2 regions of the Collinsella sp. CLA-ER-H10 genome follow, and region 1 is predicted to be linked to the other one. Evidence: riboswitches for the same ligand, from Rfam matches in the RefSeq annotation. Region 1 holds a riboswitch; the other holds the start of a gene.
The links. Region 1 has a riboswitch for thiamine pyrophosphate ahead of thiM (hydroxyethylthiazole kinase). Riboswitches for the same ligand answer to the same signal wherever they lie in the genome.

Region 1 (11,620 bases):
AGGCGACCTTAAAGCTTGCCGGGGCGTCGGCGACAGCGGCGGCACGCGTGCCGGCCACGTTGTAGACGGCGGTGCCGCAGACGGCTGCCGTAAACGGGTCGGCGGCGCAGGCGTACACGGCCAGCACGCCGCCCTGCGAGCAGCCGCAGCCGGTGATCTTGGACATGAGCGGGCTGCCGCCGTGAGACTTGGCCACCGTCGTGCCGTCGGTGATCAGGTCGACTTCGCCCGAGACGACCACGGCGCCGCCGGTGTAGCGGGCGAGCGCCACGGCGGCGGCGCGGGCGGCGTCGACCGTGTCGGTGGTATCGACACCGCGCACGCGGCTCAGATCGGCCGCCTCGCCCTCAAGACCCCACAGGCCGGCGAGCGCGATAATCTCGGAGGCGTTGCCGCGCACGATGGCGGGCTTGTACTGCTTGAGCTCGTTGACCAGCTGGGTGCGCAGGCTACCGATACCCAGGCCCACCGGATCGAGCACCCAGGGCTTACCGGCGTCGTGTGCCGCCTTGGCCGCGCGGGGAATCGTTTGCTCGTAAATGGGGAAGAGCGTGCCCATGTTGAGATAGATGGCGCCGCCGCCGGCAACGAGTGCCTCGCCCTCGTCGGGCAGATAGACCATGGCGGCCGATCCGCCCACGGCGAGCTGCGCGTTGGCGACAAAGTCGATCGTCACCGTGTTGGTGATGGAACCGGCCATCGGATTGGTAGCGCGAATCTCCTCCACGGCCTTGACCATATGTTGCTTAAGCTGTTCCGAATCAATCACTGCACATGCCTCCTTGGCATAGAAAAGGGGCGCTGTGCATAGACAGCGCCCCTGTAAAGGCGGCATGCTCCCTACGCCAGCATTAACTGACAGGTTCAAAGGATTGGGCCCATTGCCCTCTCAGCCTTGTGGTTTGCACCGCCGGCACTCCCGCATCGAATCTGTTGTTCCCTATACTAGCGCACCTGCCAAAAAGGGACAGGTTTATTTTGGCAGGTCGTTACAATAGGTAGGACCGATACGAATGGGGGCCTTATGATTAAACTTGTGCTGACCGATATGGACGATACACTGATTCCAGCCGGGCATGACGGCGCCAGCGACTACGCCATTGAGGGTATTCATGCCATGCAGGCGGCGGGTTTGCACTTTGGGCCGGTTTCGGGTCGTCAGCCGTCCGCGATGGGCTGGATGTTCCGCAATCGCTCCGAGTGCTTCTCGACCGGTGCGTTTTGCAACGGCCAGGTGATGTTTGTCGATGGCGAAGTAGTCGCTTCGCGCGCAATCGATAACGATGTCCTTATGCGCTTAGCCGATTATTTTGAACAGGAGACCGACGATACGTATTTGAAGGTCTACCGTCTGGGTGATGACTTTTGGAATAACGATGCCCACTGCGTGACGAGCGATCCCGAGCGTGTGCGTCGCGCCATGAAGTCAGGCGGCAACGCGTGGCTCAAGGGCGAAGAGGCTCCCTGTCGTCCTGTCGTTGACGATGCCCCGGTATACAAGGCGAATATCTGGAGTGCCCGTTCGCGCGAGGAGCTCGCCGAGCTGCGCGAGCGTGTTGCCGCTGAGGTGCCGGAGCTCTCACTCGTGTTTCCCAACAACCGCGTGCGCCTGTTCGACGTTCTTCCGACCGGCTGGGACAAGGGCTGCGCTGCGCTGGAGCTGGCGCGCGCTTTGGGCCTGACGCCCGACGAGGTGGCCGTATTTGGCGATTCCGATAACGATTTGCCCATGATCGATGCCGTTCCTAACTCCGTTGCAGTCGCCAATGCCAACGAGGCCGTCACGGCTGCCGCACGCTGGCATATTGGCGCTGCGGCAGATGATGCGGTTGCCGGGGCTCTGCATCAGATTGCCGCCTGCGCCGCGACGGGGGAGATGCCGTCGTTTATGAGCCAAATGGACACGGCGGGTTTTGACGTCACGAACGTCTAGGGAGGGCGCCATGAAGCTCCAGCAACTCAGATATGTCGTCAAAGTTGCCGAATGCGGCAGCATCACCGAGGCCTCGCGCCGGCTCTTTGTGTCGCAGCCTTCGATTACCGCGTCGATCCGCGATCTCGAAAACGAGATGGGTGTGCATATCTTTGAGCGCACCAACAAGGGTGTCATTGTGTCCGAGGAAGGCGAGACCTTCTTGGGGTACGCGCGCCAGGTGCTCGACCAGGCCGACCTGCTCGAGGGCAAGTACAAAGGTACGTCCGAGCAGGTGCCGCACTTTAGTGTGAGCTGCCAGCATTATTCCTTTGCCGTTAATGCGTTTGTCGATGTGATCCGCGAGTTCGATGCCGCGCGCTACGACTTTACCCTGCGCGAGGAGCAGACCCACGAGATTATCGAGGATGTCGCGCATATGAAAAGCGAGCTGGGCATCCTGTATCTGTCGGAGCACAATCGCGAGGTCATCGAGCGCATGCTGGTGGCCAACGAGCTCGTGTTCGAAGGGCTCTTCTGCGCCACGCCGCATGTCTTCGTCTGCGCCGACCATCCGCTGGCGGGCCGCCCCAGCGTGACGCTCGAGGATCTGGAAGACTACCCGTTCCTGTCCTACGAGCAGGGCAGCTATAACTCGTTTTATTATTCCGAGGAGCTGACCTCGACCTTTGAGCGTCGCAAGAATATCCGCGTGCGTGACCGTGCGACGCTGTTCAATTTGGCCATGGGCCTCAACGGCTACACGGTATGCTCGGGCGTGATCAGCCACGAGCTCAACGGCCCCGGCATTATCTCGATTCCGCTCGACGTGGACGAGTACATGGAGATCGGCATTATTACGCGCAAGAACACGACGCTCACGCGCTACGGTCGGGCCTATATCGACGCGATTCGTCAGCATATCTAGGCTGCTGTGCTCCGCACGGTTCAAGTCTCTTTATGACAGTCCAGACTGATATAGGAAGCATCTATATAAAACTGTTATAAACATATATTTTACGATGGCCATATGAGCGCTCATACTCTGTCCCAGTAAAGCAACCAATGCAAAGGGAGATATCTATGAGCACTTCGATTCAACCGAACGCGCCGTTTCGCGCCGATATCGTCGGCAGTTTTCTTCGTCCGCAGGCTGTAAAGGATGCCCGTGCCGCCTATGTCGCGGGTAAACTTGACGCTTCCGGCCTTAAGGCCGTCGAGGACGATGCTATTCGCGATTTGGTGGCAAAGCAGAAGGCCGCCGGCCTGCAGGTCATCACCGATGGCGAGTTTCGCCGCAGCTACTGGCACCTCGATTTTATGTGGGGGCTGAACGGCGTCGAGCGTCGCACCTCGCGTACGGGATATATGTTCCACGACGAGGAGACCACGGCCGATACCGCCGTGGTGACTGGCTCCATCAGCGGCGAGAACCACCCCTTCGTCGAGCACTTTAAGTTTGTCAAGGCACTTGAGGGCGAGGACCACGTTGCACGCCAGACCATCCCGGCGCCGATCCAGACGTTCTCTGAGGTCACGCTCGACCGCTGCGATGGCCAGCAGGAGAGCCTGCGCGCTGTCTATAAGACCGATGAGGAACTTGCCGACGCCATCGCAGCCGCTTATCGTACGGTGATCGCCGACCTGTACGCTGCAGGCTGCCGCAACATCCAGTTTGATGACTGCACCTGGGGCATCTATTGCGATACCGACTTTGTGTCCAAGACCGGCATGAGCCCGGTTGATCTGCAAAAGGTGAGTGAGCTGGGCGTGGCGCTCAACAACGCCGCTATCGAGGGCAAGCCCGACGACCTGGTCATTAACACGCATGTGTGCCGCGGTAACTACCACTCTACCTATGCCTTCGAGGGTGGCTATGACCCCATCGCGCCATACCTGTTCGCAAACGAGGATGTTGACGCATTTTACCTGGAGTTCGATACGCCGCGCGCCGGCGGTTTTGAGCCGTTGAGGTACGTTGCCCCTGGCAAGAAGGTCGTGTTGGGCCTGGTGACCACCAAGGCCGCTGAGCTTGAGGACGAGGATGCCATCGTCGAGCGTATTCACGAGGCTGCAAAGTATGTTCCGCTCGAGAACCTGTATCTGTCTCCGCAGTGCGGCTTTGCCAGCTGCGAGATTGGCAACAAGCTGACCGAGGACGAGCAATGGGCAAAGATCGCGCTGGTCAAGCGTATTGCCGAGCGCGTTTGGAAATAGCGGTAACGTTCGCAGGTGACGGCGCGTGCGAGACATGGCGCATCGCGTACAATGGTTCGGATCGTATCGTTCGGGCAGGTAATCCGCTATGCTCGAGCGCCCTTCCATTTTGAAAGGACTCTCATGTCCCAGTCCTCGACGCCCGCCGCCAGCGATGCCATCTACGACGCATCGTCGCTCGGCCGCCCGCGCATGTTTTTGCTCGGTCTGCAGCACCTGTTTGCCATGTTTGGCGCCACCGTGCTGGTGCCCGTGCTCACCGGTCTCTCGGTTTCGGCAACGCTTTTGTTTGCCGGTTTGGGCACGCTGCTGTTCCACTTCCTGTCGTGCGGTAAGGTGCCGGCATTTTTGGGCTCATCGTTTGCCTTTATTGCCGGTTATGCCGCAATCGCGCCCAACGGCGAGACCGAGCTTTTGCCCTACGCTTGTCTGGGCGTTGCTTGCGCCGGCCTGCTTTATCCGGTGCTTGCGGCGCTCTTCCGCGCCTTTGGCGCCAAGCGTGTCATGCGTTTCTTCCCGCCGGTGGTGACTGGCCCCATCGTCATTTCGATCGGTCTGATCCTGGCGAGCTCCGCTATTGCTAACTGCCAGACCAACTGGCTTGTGGCTGTCATTGGCGTTGCCGTTATCGTCATCTGCAACATCTGGGGCCGTGGCATGGTCAAGATCGTGCCGATTTTGCTGGGCGTTGTGGTGAGCTATGCCGTTGCGGCTGCGCTCGGCGAGGTTGATTTCTCGGGCGTTGCCGCCGCTCCGTGGGTCGGTCTGCCCATCGTGTGGGACAACACCGTGTTTGCACTCTTTGGGCCGCAGTTCGATAACGGTCTTGCCACGACGGCCATCATCACCATCATGCCGCTGGCCTTCGCGACCATGATCGAGCATATCGGCGATATCTCTGCTATCGGTTCGACTTGCGAGCGCAACTACATTGCCGATCCCGGTCTGCATCGCACGCTGCTCGGCGACGGCCTTGCCACGATTCTGGCTTCGCTCTTTGGCGCTCCGGCCAACACTACGTATGGCGAGAACACCGGCGTGCTCGCCCTGACGCGCGTGTTCGACCCGCGCGTAATTCGAATTGCCGCGTGTTGCGCCATCGTGCTTTCGTTCTGCCCCAAGTTCGCCGCGGTCATCGCCGCCATGCCGGCATGCGTTATCGGCGGTGTGTCGCTCGTGCTCTACGGCATGATCAGCGCTGTGGGCGTCCGCAACCTCATCGAGAACCAGGTCGATTTCCAGAACAACCGCAACGTGCTGGTTGCCGCGCTGGTGCTCGTGCTTTCGCTCGGCATCGCGTACAGCACCGCCGGCGCCATCGTGTTGGAGCTGGGCGGCGTGACCATTTCGCTGTCCGGCATTGCCGTGGGCTCACTGGTGGGCATCGTGCTCAACGCCATCCTGCCGGGTAACGACTTTGAGTTTGATGTCTCCGAGCTTGAGGAGGCTGCTGAGTAGCAGCTGCGTTCAGCTAAAACAAGATATGGTGCCCATGCGTATATGCGTGTGGGCACCATTTTTAATGCGTCAGTATCCAGTGGATGCCGCGGGCCATGCGTAAGTCGGTTTGGGCAAAGTGATTGCCGGGGTTGAGCTCCAGCGTTGTTGGAATGCCGCGCTCGACGAGCAACGCTTCCATCGCGCGTGTGTCGTCGAGTACATGCCGCATCATGCGGTTGGGCGTCTTGGTTTCCTTTTTGCCGAGTGACAGGTAGACGGCTTGCGGGCTGCCGGCAAAAGGGGCCGTGCTGGCACGGTCGACAAAGTCGGGAAACCATAGCGACCCCGATGCGCTCGCGGCGCGGTCAAAGGCGTCGGTTTGCCAGAGGGACCAGAGTGCGAAGAGGCCCGCGAGCGAGTAGCCGGCAATGCCGCGCCAGGTGGGCGGCTGAGGAAGCGACGACTCGACCTGGGGGATTATCTGATTCAGCAGCTCATCAAGAAAATCGGCAGCTTGGCCGCCGAAAGGCTCGGCATCGCGTACGGTCCCGTCGCATGCCCAGGGGCTCAGCTCGCGATTCCAATCGAGCCCGCCAATGGTGACGAGGGCGAATGGCGGACAGTCGAGCTCTCGGCAACACTTATAAACCTCGCTGCCGTCGCCCACGACCACAGGAAGGTAGATGACAGGCGCGCTTTCCGTATGATTCGAATAAACGGTTATCTGCTTTTGATGCGCTTCCATGACGGGCTTCTCTCAGTGTTGTGATATCGGCAGCCCCAATTGTCGCACGCCAGCGTATGCCGGTTGGGCTAGACCAAAGACAATCTCGTGCATCCCCTGCGGACGCATATGGAAAACGCCACCGCCGGAGGGGAGCTCGGCGGTGGCGTTGTTAAACGGTGCTGGGGCTCGGGGCCTTCGCGGGAGCTGCCATGTGCGCAGAGGCGTCTAAGAACGCTTACGGCTCGCCATGGTGCCTGCGGCGATAGCGGCTGTTCCCGCAAGGACGGTTGCCACGATGGCCGCACCCGAGGTGTCGCCGGTTGCCGCGAGCACGCCGGTAGTCTTGGCTTTCGTGGTTGAAGCCGCAACGGCCTTGGTCGGCTTTGAGCCCTCAGGCTTGGGGTTCTGCTTGGACTCCGCGGGCTTGCTTTCTGCGGGCTTGGTCTCGTCGGGCTTGGGGTCTTCCGGCTTGGCTACCTCGGGAGGTGCGATGGTCGTACTTTTGGCGACTGCTTTGATATAGAGGGAGTCGACCGTGGCGTCGCCCGTGCCGATGGCTTGGCCTGCCTCGTAGATGCCGTCACGGAGCTTGCGATAGTCAATGACCTTGCCGCCTTCGGGCGTCTGGATGGCGGCGTTCTCAATCTTGATGGTGCCGATTGTCTTGCCGTCAGCGCTCATGGCACGGGCAAAGATTGCCGCTGTATCTCCTTCGGCCGTTACCTTGCTGCGGATGATCGAAATGGCTGCGGGTGTGACGCCCTCGCTGGTCTGGGCGATGATGCCGATGTTCTCGCCTTGGGGTTCGCGCCTCGTCTCGCCATCTTGGTTTTCGCTGTAGGGGATGGGGCCGTCGCCGTTCTCGACATAGCGGGCTATGGCCTTGACAACGGAGTCGCTGATGTAGATGTGGCCGCCCTTCTCGTTGGGTCGATCGTTTCTGGTGGAGAATGCAGCCGAAACCTCGCCTTCCGCAAACGCGTCCACGGTGGAGCCGTTCTTGACGACGATGTCGTCCTGGTAGGTGAAGAGGGCGTTGGCGCCACCGTATCTGCCTTTACTTGCACGGACCGTCACGTTTGCATGATCGAGGGTGATGCCCTTGTGGGCATAGACGCCATATTCAACACCGTTTACGTTGAGGGAGGCGTTTGTGGCTGCGAGGCTGCCCTTGGCCTCGACGGCAGCGTCTTTCTCGGAGCTTGCCTTGACCTGGCTGCCGTCCGAGATGTTGATATTGCCGCCGCTCCAAAGGGCCTCACCATCGGCTGAGCTTGCCTCGACCGTCCCGCCACCCTTGATGGTGAGGTTCTTGTCGGCTCCAATACCCTTGTCCTTGGTAGCCCTGGCGGTGACGGCTCCGCTGTCGTCAATCGTGATATTGCCGTTTGCCCTGATGCCATCCGATGCACCCGTGGCGTTGACGTTGCCCGAACCTTTGATAGCGAGATCACCTCCGGCATTGATGGCATCAAACCCAGTGCTCGTGGCGTTGACGGATCCGGCTCCGTCGATGTTGATATTACCCGTGGTGAGGATAGCGTCCTCAGTAGATGTCACGCTGAGCGTGCCGCCCTCGTCGCCTTGGATATTGAGCTCGGCATTCTCGTTAGTGCCATGAGAAACGTTGATGCTTTCGATCCATTCGGCAGTGACGATGTTGGTTCCCGAGTAATTCACGTTGAGCTTGCCTGCGGCCTGGATCTCGCCGCCGTTATAGTTGTTGAGCTTCAAGTCGTCGGCGCCGTCCCACGACCAGGTACCGGCCTCGTCGCCTGCTGCAGTGTTGTACTGAGTGCCGCCGACGTTGACCCACTCGGCCGCGAACGAGACGCTCGGCATGAGCAGCGAGCTCACCGTGAGCGCGCAGGCCAGGCCGCAGACGATGCGGCGCGTCACGCGGCGCCAGCTGCCGTGTGCGAGCAGCGTGCGACGGCACACGTCGGGCTCGACAAAATGGGCTCCAGAGGTTTTGTCATTGCGCTTGGGGGTCGTGAACAAGGCGGCCATGGTTACTCCCATCCTCATAGGGCCTATGCGATTAAGCCCAGCATATCTGCAGGATGTAGCCGGCGGTAGTGCCGTTTGGAGGGCAAAATGTCCAAAACTTGGGAAGCAAAACATCGCGCGTCTGTGCGTTGCCTGGCTTTAAAAGAAAAGCGCGGAGCCGCTCGATGCGACTCCGCGCTTTGGTGTTCTGTTTTAGCAGACTATGCCGTTACGCCACGAAGAAGTAGACGAGGAAGGCAAGGGCTGCGATCCACATAAGCGGCTTGATCTTGGAGGCCTCGCCCTTAAAGAGCGCGACGATCACGTAGGCGATGAAGCCCAGGCCAATGCCGGCAGAGATGGAGTAGGTGAAGGGCACGCCGGCGACAATCATGAACGCCGGGAAACCCTGCGACACGTCGGACCAGTCGATCTCGGAGGCTTCGCTCATCATGAGGTAGCCGACGTAGACCAGAGCACCGCAGGTGGCGGCGCTGGAAACGATGGTGACGATGGGGGAGAAGAACGCGGCGAGAATGAACAGCACGCCGGTGGTGACGGAGGTGAGGCCCGTGCGGCCACCGTCGGCAGCGCCAGAGGTGGACTCGACGAAGGTGGTGATGGAGGAGACGCCCATGAAACCGCCCACAGCGGCGGCGGCGGAGTCGACGATCAGAATCTCCTTGATATTCTCGACGTTGCCGTCGTCGGTGAGGAACTCGCCCTGCTTGGCCACGGCCATCGCGGTGCCCATGGTGTCGAAGAAGTCACTCATGAGCAACGAGAACGAGATGACGAGGAGCGCGGGGTCGGTAAGGACCTTGACGATGGCAGGCACGCCGCCGGCGTCGGCGATGGGGCCACCGATGCTCGAGAAGTCGAGCGGGGCGATGATACCGGTCGGAGCCTGGGTCACACCTAGGGGGATACCGGCGATGACGGCGACGACGATGCCGATGAGCAGCGAGCCGGGGACGTTGCGGCAGGCGAGGGCGACTGTCACCAGGATGGAGATGATGCCGACGATGAAGGTGGGGGAGGTGATGTCGCCCAGACCGACGAGTGTACCGGCGCCAGCGGTGATAATGCCGGCATCGCACAGGCCAATCATGGCGATGAACAGGCCCAGACCCACCGAGATGGCGTGACGCAGGACAACCGGGATGGCGTCCATGATGGCCTCGCGCAGGCCACAAAGCACGAGCAGCAAGATGACGACGCCCTCAAGGAAGATGACGCTCATGGCCACGTGCCAGTCACCGCCGCAGACGGTGGTGGTGATTCCAGCAATCATCGCGTTGACGCCTAAGCCCGACGCGCAGGCGAGCGGGCGGTTGGCGAAGATGCCCATGCAGATGGTCATGATGCCGGCGCCCAGGCAGGTGGCGCAGGCGAGCGCTCCCGCATCGATGCCAGCGCCCGAGAGCACCGCAGGGTTGACGGCGATGATGTAGGCCATCGCCAGGAATGTTGTCAGTCCAGCGCGAAGTTCGGTCCCGATTGTGGACTTGCGCTCACTGACGTGAAAAAGTTCGTCCATGCATACCCTTTCCTTGTTCGGCCCCGAGTTTAGGCCGATTGACACGAACTCAACTACTATATCGCCTTTGAAAGGTTGATGTTCCTCGCATGTTGATGTTCGGCGCTTTGTAGCAGACGGACGGTATTTTTCGCATGAAAATGTGTGGGTACCGTATACTTAAGCAGTTACAACGACCCCTATGGAGGAACGTATGATTAAAGAGCTCTGCCACGACGAGGCTATTCTGTCCCAGCGTTGCGAGGTCGCGACCGTCGAGGACGAGTCGGTGGCACAGGACCTGATCGATACCATCAAGTCGCTCGACGATGCCGGCTGCCTCGCCGCCAACCAGATCGGCGTCACCAAGAAGGTCTGCGTCTATCTGGACGACGCCGGCGAGCCCCATGTGCTCTACAACCCCCGTCTGGTGTTTGGCCTGGGTGCCAGCAAGATGGAGGAGAGCTGCCTGACGCACGAGGAGGTCACCAAGTCCACGCGCTATATCAAGTGCAAGGTTGCCTTTGACCAGATTGTCGACGGCAAGATGAAGGAGTGCCGCCGCGACTACGCGGGCTTTGAGGCACAGATGATCCAGCATATGATCGATCACTGTCTTGGAAAGTTGGTCTAAGGGGACCAAAGCACCGCACCTTGCCGCTCAATCGTCGCTCGCGTACCTTAAGTACGCTTCGCTCCTCTTTCGTGGCAATCTGCGGCACTTTGACCCCTTAGACGACCTGCGGGGTTAACTTGGTTGAGTTTATCCTGTTTGAATAGCCCGGGCGTGACATTGTTGTCATGTCCGGGCTTTTGTGTTTAGCGCCTTTTTGTTTGGAAACAATGAAATTAGCAAGAACGTAAAGCTAGGAGGCGCTATGTGTACGAGTATTCGATTTACCGATAATTCTGGCCACATGTATCTGGGCCGCAATCTCGACTGGAGCTTTGACTACGGCCAACAGGTTCGCGTGATGCCGCGCGGGTTTCACATTCCGTATTCGTTTATCGACGACGCAACAGCGGCGCACGCGGTGATCGGTATGTGCATCGATTACAGGAACTACCCTATGTTCTTCGATTGCGGCAACGATGCGGGCCTGGCTGTGGCGGGGCTCAACTTTCCCGGCTATGCCGAGTATGCCGAGGGCCCTGTCGACGGCAAGACCAATATCGCGGCCTATGAGTTTCCCCTGTGGGTGGCAGCGACGTTCTCGACGGTCGATGAGGTCGAGGCCGCGCTGCGCGACACGGTGATTGTCGCCAAATCTGCCGGAGAGGGGCTGGGCGTGTCACTGCTCCATTGGATTATCGGCGACAGCCAGCGCAGCATCGTGGTCGAGATGATGGCTGACGGCCTGCATGTATACGACGATCCGGTCGACACCCTTGCCAATCAGCCGACCTTCCCGTGGCATATGGAAAACCTACGCACCTATATCACCGCCACAAGCGATTTTCCGCAAACGGCGACGTGGCGTGGCGCCGAGCTTAAGCCCTATGGCGCGGGTGCCGGCATGCGCGGTATTCCGGGTGACTGCTATTCGCCGAGCCGTTTTGTAAAGGCGGCGTACCTCAATGCCAATTATCCGCAAAAGGAGAGCGAGACCGAAAACGTCGTTCGCATGTTCCGCTCGCTCGAGGGCGTGGTGATGATCGAGGGAGCGTCCAGGATGGGCGATGGCAAGTTCGAGAAGACTATCTACACCGGATGCTTTAGCGCGCGCACGGGCAATTATTACTACGCGATGTATGGGGATCCGTCGATTCGCTACGTGAGCCTGATGGATGCCGAGGGCGCAAGCCCCGATAGGCT
Region 2 (11,620 bases), on a different contig from region 1:
TCGACTTCGTCGACGGGGCACTCAAAGTCCAGTTCGTCGTGCACTTGCAGGATCATGTGGGCGGCAAAGCCCTCTTCTTCCAGGCGGCGGCTTACGCGGGCCATGGCGATCTTGATGATATCGGCGGCGGTGCCCTGCATGGGGTGGTTCATGGCCGTGCGCTCACCAAAGCCACGGAGTTGCGGGTTTTTGGCCTTGAGCTCCGGAATATGGCGACGTCGCCCGTACATGGTCTCGGCGTAGCCCGTCTGCTTGGCGCGTGCCACCACGTTGTCGAGGAACATACGCACGCCCGGATAGGCCTCGTAGTAGCGGTCGATCATGTCGCGCGCCTCGGCCATCGAGATATGCAGCGACTGCGACAGGCCGTAGGCCTGCTGACCATACACGATGCCAAAGTTCACGGCCTTGGCGCGACTGCGCAGGTCGGGCGTTACCTCGGACACCGGCACACCAAACACGCGCGCCGCCGTCTCGGCATGGAAGTCCTCGCCCTCGTTAAAGGCGCGCACCAAGTGCTCGTCACCCGAGAGATGCGCCAGCAGACGCAGCTCGATCTGCGAGTAGTCCACCGCCAAAAAGACGCTTCCCTCGCCTGCCGAAAACGCCGTCTTGACGGTACGACCCAGCTCCGAGCGCGTCGGGATGTTCTGCAGGTTCGGGTCGCTCGAGGACAAACGCCCCGTTGCCGTGATGGTCTGGTTGTACGTAGTGTGTACGCGACCGTCACCACGGCGTAGCGGGCCCAGGGTGTCCAGATAGGTGGACTTGATCTTAGACTTCTCACGCCAGTCCAAGATCAGACGCACGATTTCGTGGTCACGCGCAAGATCGCTCAGCACCTTGGCGTTGGTCGAATAATAGCCGCGCTTAGTCTTCTTGAGGCCCTTGGTCGGAAGCCCCATCACATCAAAGAGCACATGCGACAGCTGCATGGGACTGCCAATATTAAAGGTCTCATCACCGGCAAGGTCGCGAATGCTTCGCTCGACCTCAGTGATCTGGGTCGCCAGGCCCTCGGACAGATTACGCAGGCGGTCGGGATCCACGAGCATGCCCGCGCGCTCCATCTTGGCAAGCACCGGAACGAGCGGCATCTCGATGCCATCGAACACGTTGGCGGCATTCTCACGGGCCATGCACTCGCGCAGCGGTGCGACCAGCGCCAGCGTCAAGGCCGCCGTGCGAGCGGCGGGCGCCGGAGCGTCCTCACCGGCACCCTCTGCGCCGCGCGCCGCAGGCAGCGCCATCTGCAGATACGTATCGGCAAGATATGCCTCATCGAACTCGGAGCGATCGGAATCCAGCAGATAGGCAGCGACCACGGTATCGAAGATACGCGTGGAATCGGCAGCGAGCGGATCCATGAGCTCGGGCTCCGAAGAATCGATGGGCGAAAGCTCGTGCAACAGCGCCTTCATATCTGGGCTCGCCACACGGCCCTCCATAAACAGACGCGCGAGCACGCCGGCAATCACGCCGTGAACGAAGTTGAAGCCCTCAACCTCAGCCGCCGCACCGCTGTCGCCCTCCTCGAGCGCGAACAGGCCCTTAGACGTCGCCAACCACAGTGTGCGCGTCAGTCCAAAGAGCGCACCCTCTTCCTTGTCGTCGTCCACCACGGCGGCGACCCACTCACCGGCACCAATCGCACGGGAGACCTCAGCCGCAACGGCACCAAGCGCGTCAGCATCGCCGGCGGCCGCGCGAACCATCGCGGGCATCTCAAACACACTGGAGGCAGCAGCCCCGTCCTCGCCGCCGATCAGCGCCAAGAAACGGTTCTGCATGGCGGTGATACCGAGCGTACCCAGCGCCGCGGAAACCTCATCGGCAGAAAACGCCGGGAAGGACGTCGCCTCAAAATCGAGCTCAACGGGTGCATCGGTGCGGATGGTCGCCACCTTACGGCTCAGCAGCGCGTCGTCGATGTGCGCGCGCAGGTTTTCGCCCATCTTGCCCTTGACCTCGTCGGCGTGTGCGATGACCTCGTCCAGGCTACCGTACTGCGCAATGAGCGCGCTCGCCTTTTTGGGGCCGATGCCCGGCACGCCGGGGATGTTATCGGACGTGTCGCCCTTCAGACCATAAAAGTCGGGCACGAGCGCCGGCGTGATGCCGTGATACAGATCGTCCACGCTCTCGGGCGTCATGATCGCCACGTCGGACAGGCCCTTGCGGGTCGAGACCACGTTGACGTGCTCGGTCACGAGCTGATACATATCGCGATCACCGGTCACCAGCAGCATGTCACAGCCGGCCTGCTCGCCCAGGCGCGCCATAGTGCCCAGGATGTCATCGCCTTCCCAGCCCTCGGACTGCAAAATCGGCACGTTGAGCGCGGCGAGCAGCTCCTTAATCATGGGAAACTGCGCGTGCAGATCGGGGTCCATGGGCGGGCGCTGAGCCTTGTACTGCGGCAGCATCTCCATGCGCACGCGCGGCTTGCCCTTGTCAAACGCCACAACAACGCCGTCGGGATTAAAGGCGTCAATCATCTTGAGGAACATATTCAAAAAGCCAAAGATCGCGTTGGTGGGACGACCGTCCGGCGCGTTCATGGTGGGCGGCACGGCGTGGAAGGCGCGGTGCATGAGCGAGTTGCCGTCGATAACGGCAAAGGTGCGGCGCTTGTCAGACATATTGAATACCTCGCTTTGGGCTGGGCACGGTTTGCTCACTCCAGTTTACACGCTCCCCGCCCCACGGCCACTGCACATCAGTCTTCCCCGCCGCCGCGAGCCCGCGCGTGATACGATGGCTCACGGTACATCAACCAGCACGATCGATCCGAAAGGAGCCTGCGTCATGGAGCGTCCCTGCGCATGGAAAAAGTACACGCCACAGCAGATCGAGGAGCTCGAGGAGCTTTGCCGCGGCTATAAGCAGTTTTTGAGTGAGAACAAGACCGAGCGCCTGTGCGTCAAGACCGGTATCAAGATGGCCGAGGAGGCGGGCTACGTCAATCTGGAGACCGTGATCTCCGAGGGCCGCGCGCTCAAGGCCGGCGACAAGGTGTACGCCGCCAACCACGGCAAGGACCTCATGCTCGTCAATCTGGGCACCGCCCCGCTCGAGCAGGGCTTTAACATCCTGGGGGCCCACGTGGACTCGCCGCGCCTGGACCTTAAGCAGAACCCCGCCTTCGAGGCCGGCGACATGGCCTACCTCGACACGCACTACTACGGCGGCGTCAAGAGCTACCACTGGGTGGCCTCCCCGCTCGCACTCGTAGGCGTCATCTGCAAAAAGGACGGCACCACCGTCGACATCAACATCGGCGACAAGGCGGACGATCCGGTCTTTACCATCTCCGACCTGCTGATCCACCTCTCGAGCGAGCAGATGGCCAAGCCCGCCAAGGACGCCGTCGACGCCGAGATCCTCGACGTGATCGTGGGCGGCCGCCCTGTCAAGTTTGACGAGGACGACAAGGACGCTCCCAAGGAGCCCGTCAAGCAGATGTTCCTGGACATCCTCAAGGAGCAGTATGACGTCGAGGAGGAGGACTTCCTCTCCGCCGAGATCGAGGTCGTGCCCGCCGGTCCCGCCCGCGACATGGGCCTCGACCGCTCCATGATTCTGGGCTATGGCCACGACGACCGTGTCTGCGCCTATCCGTCCATGCTCGCCCAGATTAACGTCGCCAACGTGGAGCGCACGAGCATCACACTCATCGTCGACAAAGAGGAGATCGGTTCCGTGGGTGCCACCGGCATGACAAGCCGCTTCTTCGAGAACACCGTCGCCGAGATCATGACGCTCGCCGGCGAGGATAGCCCGCTGGCCCTGCGCCGCGCGCTCGCCCGCAGCCGCATGCTTTCCTCCGACGTGTCCGCCGGCTTCGACCCGGGCTACGCCGGCAAGTTCGAGACCAAGAACGCCGCCTTCATGGGTCGCGGCCTGTGCTTCAACAAGTACACGGGCAGCCGCGGCAAGGGCGGTTCAAACGACGCCGACGCCGAGTACGTGGCCCTCGTCCGCGACATCATGGACGAGGCCGGCGTGGACTTCCAGACCTGCGAGCTCGGCCGCGTCAACGCGGGCGGCGGCGGCACCATCGCCTACATCATGGCCAAGTACGGCATGAACGTCATCGACTCCGGCGTTGCCGTCCTGTCCATGCACGCCCTGTGGGAGGTCGCCAACAAGGCCGACATCTACGAGGCCTACCGCGGCTACAAGGCCTTCCTCGAGCGCGCCTAACCAACCCTTCATCAGTTGCGGTGAAATACAGATTAAACTGGCCCATAAACGGCCAAAACAGACCGTATTCCACCGCAACTTCCTTTTTTGGCAGAGGAGAGTCCATGCTGCAGGCCATCATTTCGCCCGCCAAGCAAATGCGCGCGGCCCAAGATGCTTTTGAAGTCCTGGGCATTCCACCTTTTGCGCACGAGACGGCTCGCCTCCACCGCGCACTGCTAGATATCGAGCGGAATGAAGGCAGCGGCGGCCTGCAGGCCCTTTGGAACGTGAGCGACAAACTGCTGGGGCCTTGCCTCAACACCCTGCATGAGTTCAGGCCCATCCTGAAAAACGGCGATCTCGACAATCCCGCACTCGCCCGTCACCTCTCCCCCGCCGTCATGTCCTATCACGGCATTCAATACCAGAGCATGGCGCCCAAGGTGATGGATTCCGCGCAGCTCGACTGGCTACAAAACCATCTCTGGATCCTCTCGGGCCTTTACGGATGCGTACGCCCCTTTCATGCCGTTGAACCGTATCGGCTGGAGATGGGCGCGAAGCTTGCCGTCGACGGTGCCCGAGACCTCTACGCGTTTTGGGGCGACAAGCTCGCACGGGCTATCGCTCCGGCAGGCTCCAACGCTACGATCGTCAACCTCGCCAGCGCGGAATACGCCAAAGCCGTTCTGCCCCACCTCGCGGGCGACGCCACAGCCGTCACATGCCTCTTTGGCGAAGGCATCCGCAACGGCAAGCCCATCCAGCGCTCGACCGCCAGCAAAAAGGCACGCGGCTCCATGGTGCGCTGGATGGCAGAAAACAAGCTCGAGGATGTAGGCGAACTCACCGCGTTCGACGTTGGTTATCGCCACTTTCCCGAGCTTTCAGACAAAAACACCCTGGTATTCATGAACGTTCAGGCACAATAGGCCCGCCGTTTCCAAACACCCCGTTACTCCGCCAAGCCATCAGCCTTAGCGATCTCGCTCGTCGAGCCATCTTGATAAGTAACCTTGACATGCTCCACCTCGGACACCTTGACGCCCGATGGGGGCTCCAGGCGCCATTCCGTCAGCGCGATATCCATCGTCGTGGGCACATCCCCTTGATCTTTGAGCTCGACCGACAGCGTCTTAAGCGACGCATCGAAGGTCACGCGCTCGATCTCTTCACCAGGAATGGAGCCACCGCTCAGCTGCAGCTGAACAAACTCGTCGCGCGGATACCAATAGTCGCCCGGCGCGGCAACGGTATTGTCGCCCGCGACCTTCACTGTCATGATCGGCAGGGCATCGTCGGCCTCAAACTCCCAGGCAGCGCCGCCGCGACCACCAAACGTCCAGATACAAAAGGCAATCACCAGCACGGCAAGCACCGCAAAACCAATCGCGACAAGGCCATGGTGCGCGCGGCTTTCCTCGGCCGATACATCCCATTGCGTCTCTCGATATAGATGCTTGTCTTCCATGTTCGCCTCCCCACAGGCACGCTCGTTGGCCCAATCGTACCCATTCAGGCTATACTTGAGCCCATGACATAACGGGGAGCTTGCAGGACAAGACGGCAGGCTGAGATTGGGCGCGCCCGCCCTGACCCGCAAACCTGATATGGGTAATGCCAACGAAGGGAGCCGTGCCAATGAGCACACAGACCGAGCCCAAGCTCGTCACGCAAATCGACTTCGCCCGCGCCGGGCAGATCACACCGCAAATGAAGGAGGTCGCCGAGCGCGAGCATCGCGACCCCGAGTACATCCGCGAGCGCGTGGCCGACGGCCGCATCGCCATCCCCGCCAACATCGTGCACATCAAAAAGGGCATGCGCGCCTTTGGCGTCGGCGAGGGCCTGTCCACCAAGGTCAACGTCAACCTGGGCATCTCGGGCGACAAGGCCGACGCCGCCGAGGAATGGAAGAAGGTCAAGATCGCCGAGGACTTTGGCGCCGACGCCATCATGGACCTCTCCAACTCGGGCAAGACACGCCAGTTCCGCCAGCAGCTCATCGACGAGACGCCGCTCATGGTGGGCACCGTCCCCATGTACGACGCCATCGGCTACATGGAAAAGCCGCTGGTCAAGCTTACCAAGGATGACCTGCTCGAGGTCGTGCGCGCGCATGCCGAGGACGGCGTGGACTTTATGACCATCCACTGCGGCATCAATAAATCGGTCATCAAAACCTTTAAGGAGACCGGCCGCCTTATGAACATCGTCAGCCGCGGCGGCTCGCTGCTGTTTGGCTGGATGGAGGTCACCGGCAACGAGAACCCGTTCTATGAGTTCTACGATGAGTTGCTCGAGATTTGCCACGAGTACGACGTGACGATTTCGCTCGGCGATTCCTGCCGCCCGGGCTGCCTCTACGATTCCAACGACGCCACCGAGACCGCCGAGATGATCGAGCTGGGCAAGCTGTGCAAGCGCGCATGGGCCGCCGGCGTCCAGGTTATGGTCGAGGGACCGGGCCACATGGCGCTCGACGAGATCGCCGCCAACATGAAGCTGCAGAAGCGCCTGTGCCACAACGCCCCGTTCTATGTGCTGGGGCCGCTGGTGACCGATATCGGCGTGGGTTACGACCACATCACCGCAGCCATCGGCGGCGCCATCTCCGCAAGCTCCGGCGCCGACTTCCTGTGCTACGTGACGCCGGCAGAGCACCTATGCCTGCCTAACGCCCAGGATGTGCTCGACGGCCTCATGGCCACTAAGATCGCCGCACATGCCGCCGATATCGCCAAAAAGGTGCCGCACGCCCGCGACATGGACGACAAGATGGGCCAGGCACGCCGCAAGCTCGACTGGGACGCCATGTGGAAGTGCGCGCTCGACCCGGTTACGGGCAAGAAGCGCTATGAGGAATCCCCCGCCGCCACCGAGGGCACCTGCACCATGTGCGGCAAGATGTGCGCCGTCCGCACCGTCAACAAGGTGTTCGAGGGCACGACGATCGATCTTGGCATGGAGGATTAACGCGTCTCCGGAGCCACAATCGGTAACAAGGTGTTCGTCAATTGTTGACGTGTGAACATTTGCTTGCGTTTGCGTAAAGATTGCACTACCCGCCCGGGTTCGACATACAGCCGGCCCGGGCAACTTTATAATGCAGGCAGAAGACCCATTTGAATCCGACCGAACAAGGGAGCGAACATGGATCGCAGTAAGGTACCCGCCGTTCTATCCATCGCAGGATCAGATTCCAGCGGTGGTGCCGGCATTCAGGCCGACATCAAGACCATCACGGCGCACCGTCTGTATGCCGAGACGGCCATCACAGCCATAACCGCACAAAACACGCTCGGTGTCACCGCCGTGCAAAACATCTCCCCGGATATTGTCGCGGCGCAAATCGATGCCGTTTTTGACGATATCCGCCCCAGTGCCGTCAAGATCGGCATGGTCTCCTCTGCCGAGATTATCGAGGTTATCGCCGACCGTCTGAGTGCCTGGGACGCACAAAATATCGTCGTCGACCCCGTCATGGTCGCCACCTCGGGTGCTCGTCTGATCGCAGAGGACGCCGCCGAAGCACTTACACGCCGCCTGTTCCCACTGGCGACCGTCATCACGCCCAATATTCCCGAGGCCATGGCGTTGCTCGATTATGAGGTCGATTCCGAGCGCACTCAGCAAAATGCCGCCATGCTTCTCACCCGCCGCTTTGGCTGCGCGTCTCTCGTTAAGGGCGGGCATTTTGTCAACGAGGCCAACGATGTGCTAGCAGAGCCCGCGCCGCTCGATGACGAGGGCAACCACCTGGGCGATCCGCTCACCACGTGGTTCCGCCACAAGCGCATCGAGACCGGCAACACGCATGGCACCGGTTGCACGCTCTCGTCCGCCATCGCCTGCGCGCTGGCCCAGGGCATGGATCTTGCCGACGCCGTCAACGCCGGCAAGGCCTACCTAACCGGCGCTCTCGCCGCCGGCCTGAACATGGGCAAAGGCTCCGGCCCCGTCAATCACATGTGGCAGTATTAAGATTTGCAGCCCAAAACCACCGCAAAGGGGACAGGCACCTTTGCGGTGGTTCCCACAAACATCTCGATCCGTAACAGTTAGAGCCCATTTTTCGGCTCACCTGTTACAGATTGAGACATTCAAATTCCGCAGAGAAGAAAATCTCGATCTGTAACAGTAACTCGGCAAAATCGACCCTAGATGTTACAGATCGAGACAAAGCAACGAAACAAGCCACCACAAGGGGAACTTCTGTGGTGGCTTGGGGTCGCGCTACTCTCCGAGCATCTCTTGGAGCTTGGCTGCCACGGCGTGACCCAGGCTCTCATGGCTTTCGGGCATCATATGCAGATAGTCGATATCGCCCGGCTCGGCAAAGTCGGCGGCATTCAAAAAGTCGCAGCCAAACTGCTCAGCCACATGCGCGTAGTACTCACCAAAATGTTCCGAGGCTTCTACGGAATGCTCGTCAAAATCGGTCATATATACGTCGGCGATCTGCGGCTTAATCTTGATAGGCGCCATCAGCAGAATGCGCGGACAAGGCGCAGCGTCGGTCCACGGAAACGCGCGGACGGCGCGAATCAGCGCCATGGCGCCACGGGCGATATCGGAAGCTGTCACGTTAAAGACCGTCTTACAGTCGTTGGTGCCCAGCATGATCACAATGGCGTCCAGCGGCTTATGGGCCTCGAGCAGCATCGGAAGTGCGCGGATGCCGTTAAGATTGGTGTCCAGATGGCACATGTCGTCGCGTACCGTCGTGCGGCCGTTGAGGCCTTCTTCAATTACATGCCAGCCCTCGCCTAAGTCACGTTGGGCCACGCCGCACCAGCGCACATCCTGCGCATAGCGCACCGCGGTGCCGTCGCGCATGCCCGCCGGATCGTAACCATAGGTGTTGCTGTCGCCAAAGCATAGAACGTTTTTCATCGTAAGCCCCTCGCTCAGTAAAAAGCCGACGGAAGCAGCCTCTCCCGCCGGCTCGACCTATCTGTCAGCACGTACCAATTACAGGTACTTGCGCCAATCGTCCTCGTCCTCATCATCCTCGGTAGCAGCCTGGGTCTGCTCGGCGGCGCGAGCTGCCGCAGCGCGAGCGGCAACCTGGGCATAGGACTCCTCGTTGCGCTCGGGGAAGTTTGCCAGCACGTGCTCGAACTTGGCAAAATCCTCATCCCAGCGCGTAGAAGGCACGGCAAAGAAGACTTGCTTGACCTTAAAGTCGCCCGACGCGAGCTCCTTGCGGAAGAGCTCGGCCACGGCCTCGGCGTCAAAGCCGTTGTTGTCGCAGCCCCAAGCGCCCAGCACGAGCTTCTCGCGACCCAGCTCGTCGCAGATGGCAAGCACAAAGCGAATGCGGTCGCGCAGGGCATCCAGCAGAGCATCGTCGCTCACGCGATACTCCTGGCGGGCGCGCTTAACGTTGGGCGCGGCGGCCACGATCACGTCGGCGTATGCATGCACGTGGTTGCGGTCGAAGCGCACCGCAGGCACCACTAGGGCGCGGTTACGATAGAGCTCGCAGTTGATGTTGCGGCGACGGTTCTCGCCGTACCATTTGCGCTGCTTATCGAGAACGTTGTACAGATACGAATCGGCGCACAGTGTGGCCTCCTGGCCCAGATAACCCTGAATATAGCCACCGCCCGGGTTGGTGAACGAGGCAAAGGCGAGCACGGCCATGTCGCAGAACTGCGCATAGCCACGACCGTTGTCCAAGATGGCCTGCGTGGCGGAGGCATCGAGCACGGTGACCTCAGGCAGGGACGCAGCAGGCTCCTCAGCAGGCGCGGACTCAGCTTCGGCGATTTCCTCGGCAGGCTCCTCGACGGGCTCAGGAGCTGCCTCGACCTCGGCAGCCTCCGCGCCCTCGACGTCCTCGGCAACCTGTTCTTCGGTGGCCACAGCACTCTGAACCTTGGCCTTCATCGCCGCGACAAAGCCGGCAGGCATACCGTCAAACTCGCGAACACCGGCAAGCGAACGCTCGATATCCTTGGCGCACGCTTCGGACACAGTTGCCACGTGACGCTCGGCGGCCTTGGCACGGGCCTCGCGCTTGGGATTGGGCTGACCCGCTCGGTTGGACCTGCGGTTACGGTTCCTGTTGTCGACGTCTGCCATACGTGGCCACCTTTCCTGTCGCTGCCGCTATCGGCTTTTTCCCATCCATGATACCCCGCCGCGCACAAAAAAGACGGCCCCGAAGGACCGCCTTTCGCATCGTTTTACCGTGTCCGGCAGGAAGCGTCGCAATGCCGCGCTTTAATCGCGACGGCCGAGGATGTTCAAAATGCGCAAAAACACGTTGATAATATCCACGAACAGGTTAGAGGCCATAAGCACGGCATTGGGCAGTGTGGGCGGCACCGTCGTGGCAACATAGGTGTCATAGCCAATAAACCCGGCGAACACCACGATCACGATCAGGTCGGTGATGGTCTGCGAGACGCCCATGAACATCAGCACGATCTCAACCAGAATAGTTGCGAGCAGAATGCCAAAACCGATGCCATATACGCGCTGGAAAAACTTGGGGAACGTCACGCCCAAGGCGCCAAAGACAAAGGTGATGGCGGCCGTGGCGATAAAGGCAGTGTTGATGGTGGGCAGGTCGTAGTTGGCAAGGCCAAACGACGCGGTCAGGCCAAAGGTACTCGCAAAGATTACGTAGCCCACAAGGGACAGGCCCACGGACTGCTTGCTGGCGGCGGCCGACATCATGACCATGCCGACGATGGTCAAAATAAACGAGCCAAAGACCAGCGGCAGGGCGGCGCCGCTCATCATCATGCGCGCAAACGACATGGTGCTCGTAAAGTAGGCACCGGCGCCCATGGCGCAAAAGCCCAAGAAGATCAGGGCAGACATGGCGAGATTGTACGCGCGCGGCGACATCTCCTTGGCGCGGCTTGCGCCGCTCTCGACGGGGCCGTTCTGATAGCCCTGGATATCGTTCATAGGTTCGTCCTTTCAAAAGCGCCGCGACAGCGCAGTAGCTGACAAGATTCCTGTCATTGTACCCGAATGCCGTACGTCCTTACCTACGGCGCTCGCCCTCAAGCGTACGATCAAAGGCCCAGACCCACCAACGCATCACGTGTGCCTGCGAGCCGTCTGCCCGCTCGCGCGTCTGGTCCTCCAGATACAACTCGGTCGCGTGCCCGCCAAAACGCACCTTATATGTTGCCGTACGGATGCCGTGGACCATCAGGCCAAACCCGGTGGTCGAGATAATTTCGTCGATCGTAAAACAACGGCCGTCGACCCAGCAGACGGTGACCGGCACGACCTGTCCGCCCGCGAGGATGCGGGCCACGACGTCCACATACTGCTTGTGCACGCGCCGAGTTTTGCCGTCTGTCTGTCGATATTCCATGCCTCCTATTATCGAACGCATGTTTGCATGTTGTAAAGCGAACAGACTGTGGTTTTGGAGTGTCGTAGTAATCGCACGTGTCCGCAT

Region 2: another riboswitch for thiamine pyrophosphate. It lies ahead of thiC (phosphomethylpyrimidine synthase ThiC); the one in region 1 lies ahead of thiM (hydroxyethylthiazole kinase).

The regions. Positions count from the first base shown of each region.
Region 1 covers NZ_JBBNLM010000018.1:16,093-27,712, forward strand. The annotation lists gene thiM (hydroxyethylthiazole kinase) at 1-769, opposite strand, end outside; TPP riboswitch at 821-931, opposite strand; gene AAAX36_RS07695 (HAD family hydrolase) at 1,025-1,933, shown strand; gene AAAX36_RS07700 (LysR family transcriptional regulator) at 1,944-2,840, shown strand; gene AAAX36_RS07705 (5-methyltetrahydropteroyltriglutamate--homocysteine S-methyltransferase) at 2,996-4,129, shown strand; gene AAAX36_RS07710 (uracil-xanthine permease family protein) at 4,253-5,587, shown strand; gene AAAX36_RS07715 (alpha/beta hydrolase-fold protein) at 5,649-6,314, opposite strand; gene AAAX36_RS07720 (hypothetical protein) at 6,522-8,306, opposite strand; gene AAAX36_RS07725 (NCS2 family permease) at 8,515-9,825, opposite strand; gene AAAX36_RS07730 (peptide deformylase) at 10,019-10,438, shown strand; gene bsh (choloylglycine hydrolase) at 10,683-11,620, shown strand, end outside.
Region 2 covers NZ_JBBNLM010000001.1:200,985-212,604, reverse strand. The annotation lists gene polA (DNA polymerase I) at 1-2,642, opposite strand, end outside; gene AAAX36_RS00970 (aminopeptidase) at 2,809-4,206, shown strand; gene AAAX36_RS00965 (YaaA family protein) at 4,311-5,120, shown strand; gene AAAX36_RS00960 (hypothetical protein) at 5,144-5,659, opposite strand; TPP riboswitch at 5,722-5,838, shown strand; gene thiC (phosphomethylpyrimidine synthase ThiC) at 5,830-7,164, shown strand; gene thiD (bifunctional hydroxymethylpyrimidine kinase/phosphomethylpyrimidine kinase) at 7,342-8,172, shown strand; gene AAAX36_RS00945 (SGNH/GDSL hydrolase family protein) at 8,425-9,084, opposite strand; gene AAAX36_RS00940 (TIGR02452 family protein) at 9,163-10,278, opposite strand; gene AAAX36_RS00935 (Bax inhibitor-1 family protein) at 10,420-11,115, opposite strand; gene AAAX36_RS00930 (hypothetical protein) at 11,195-11,533, opposite strand.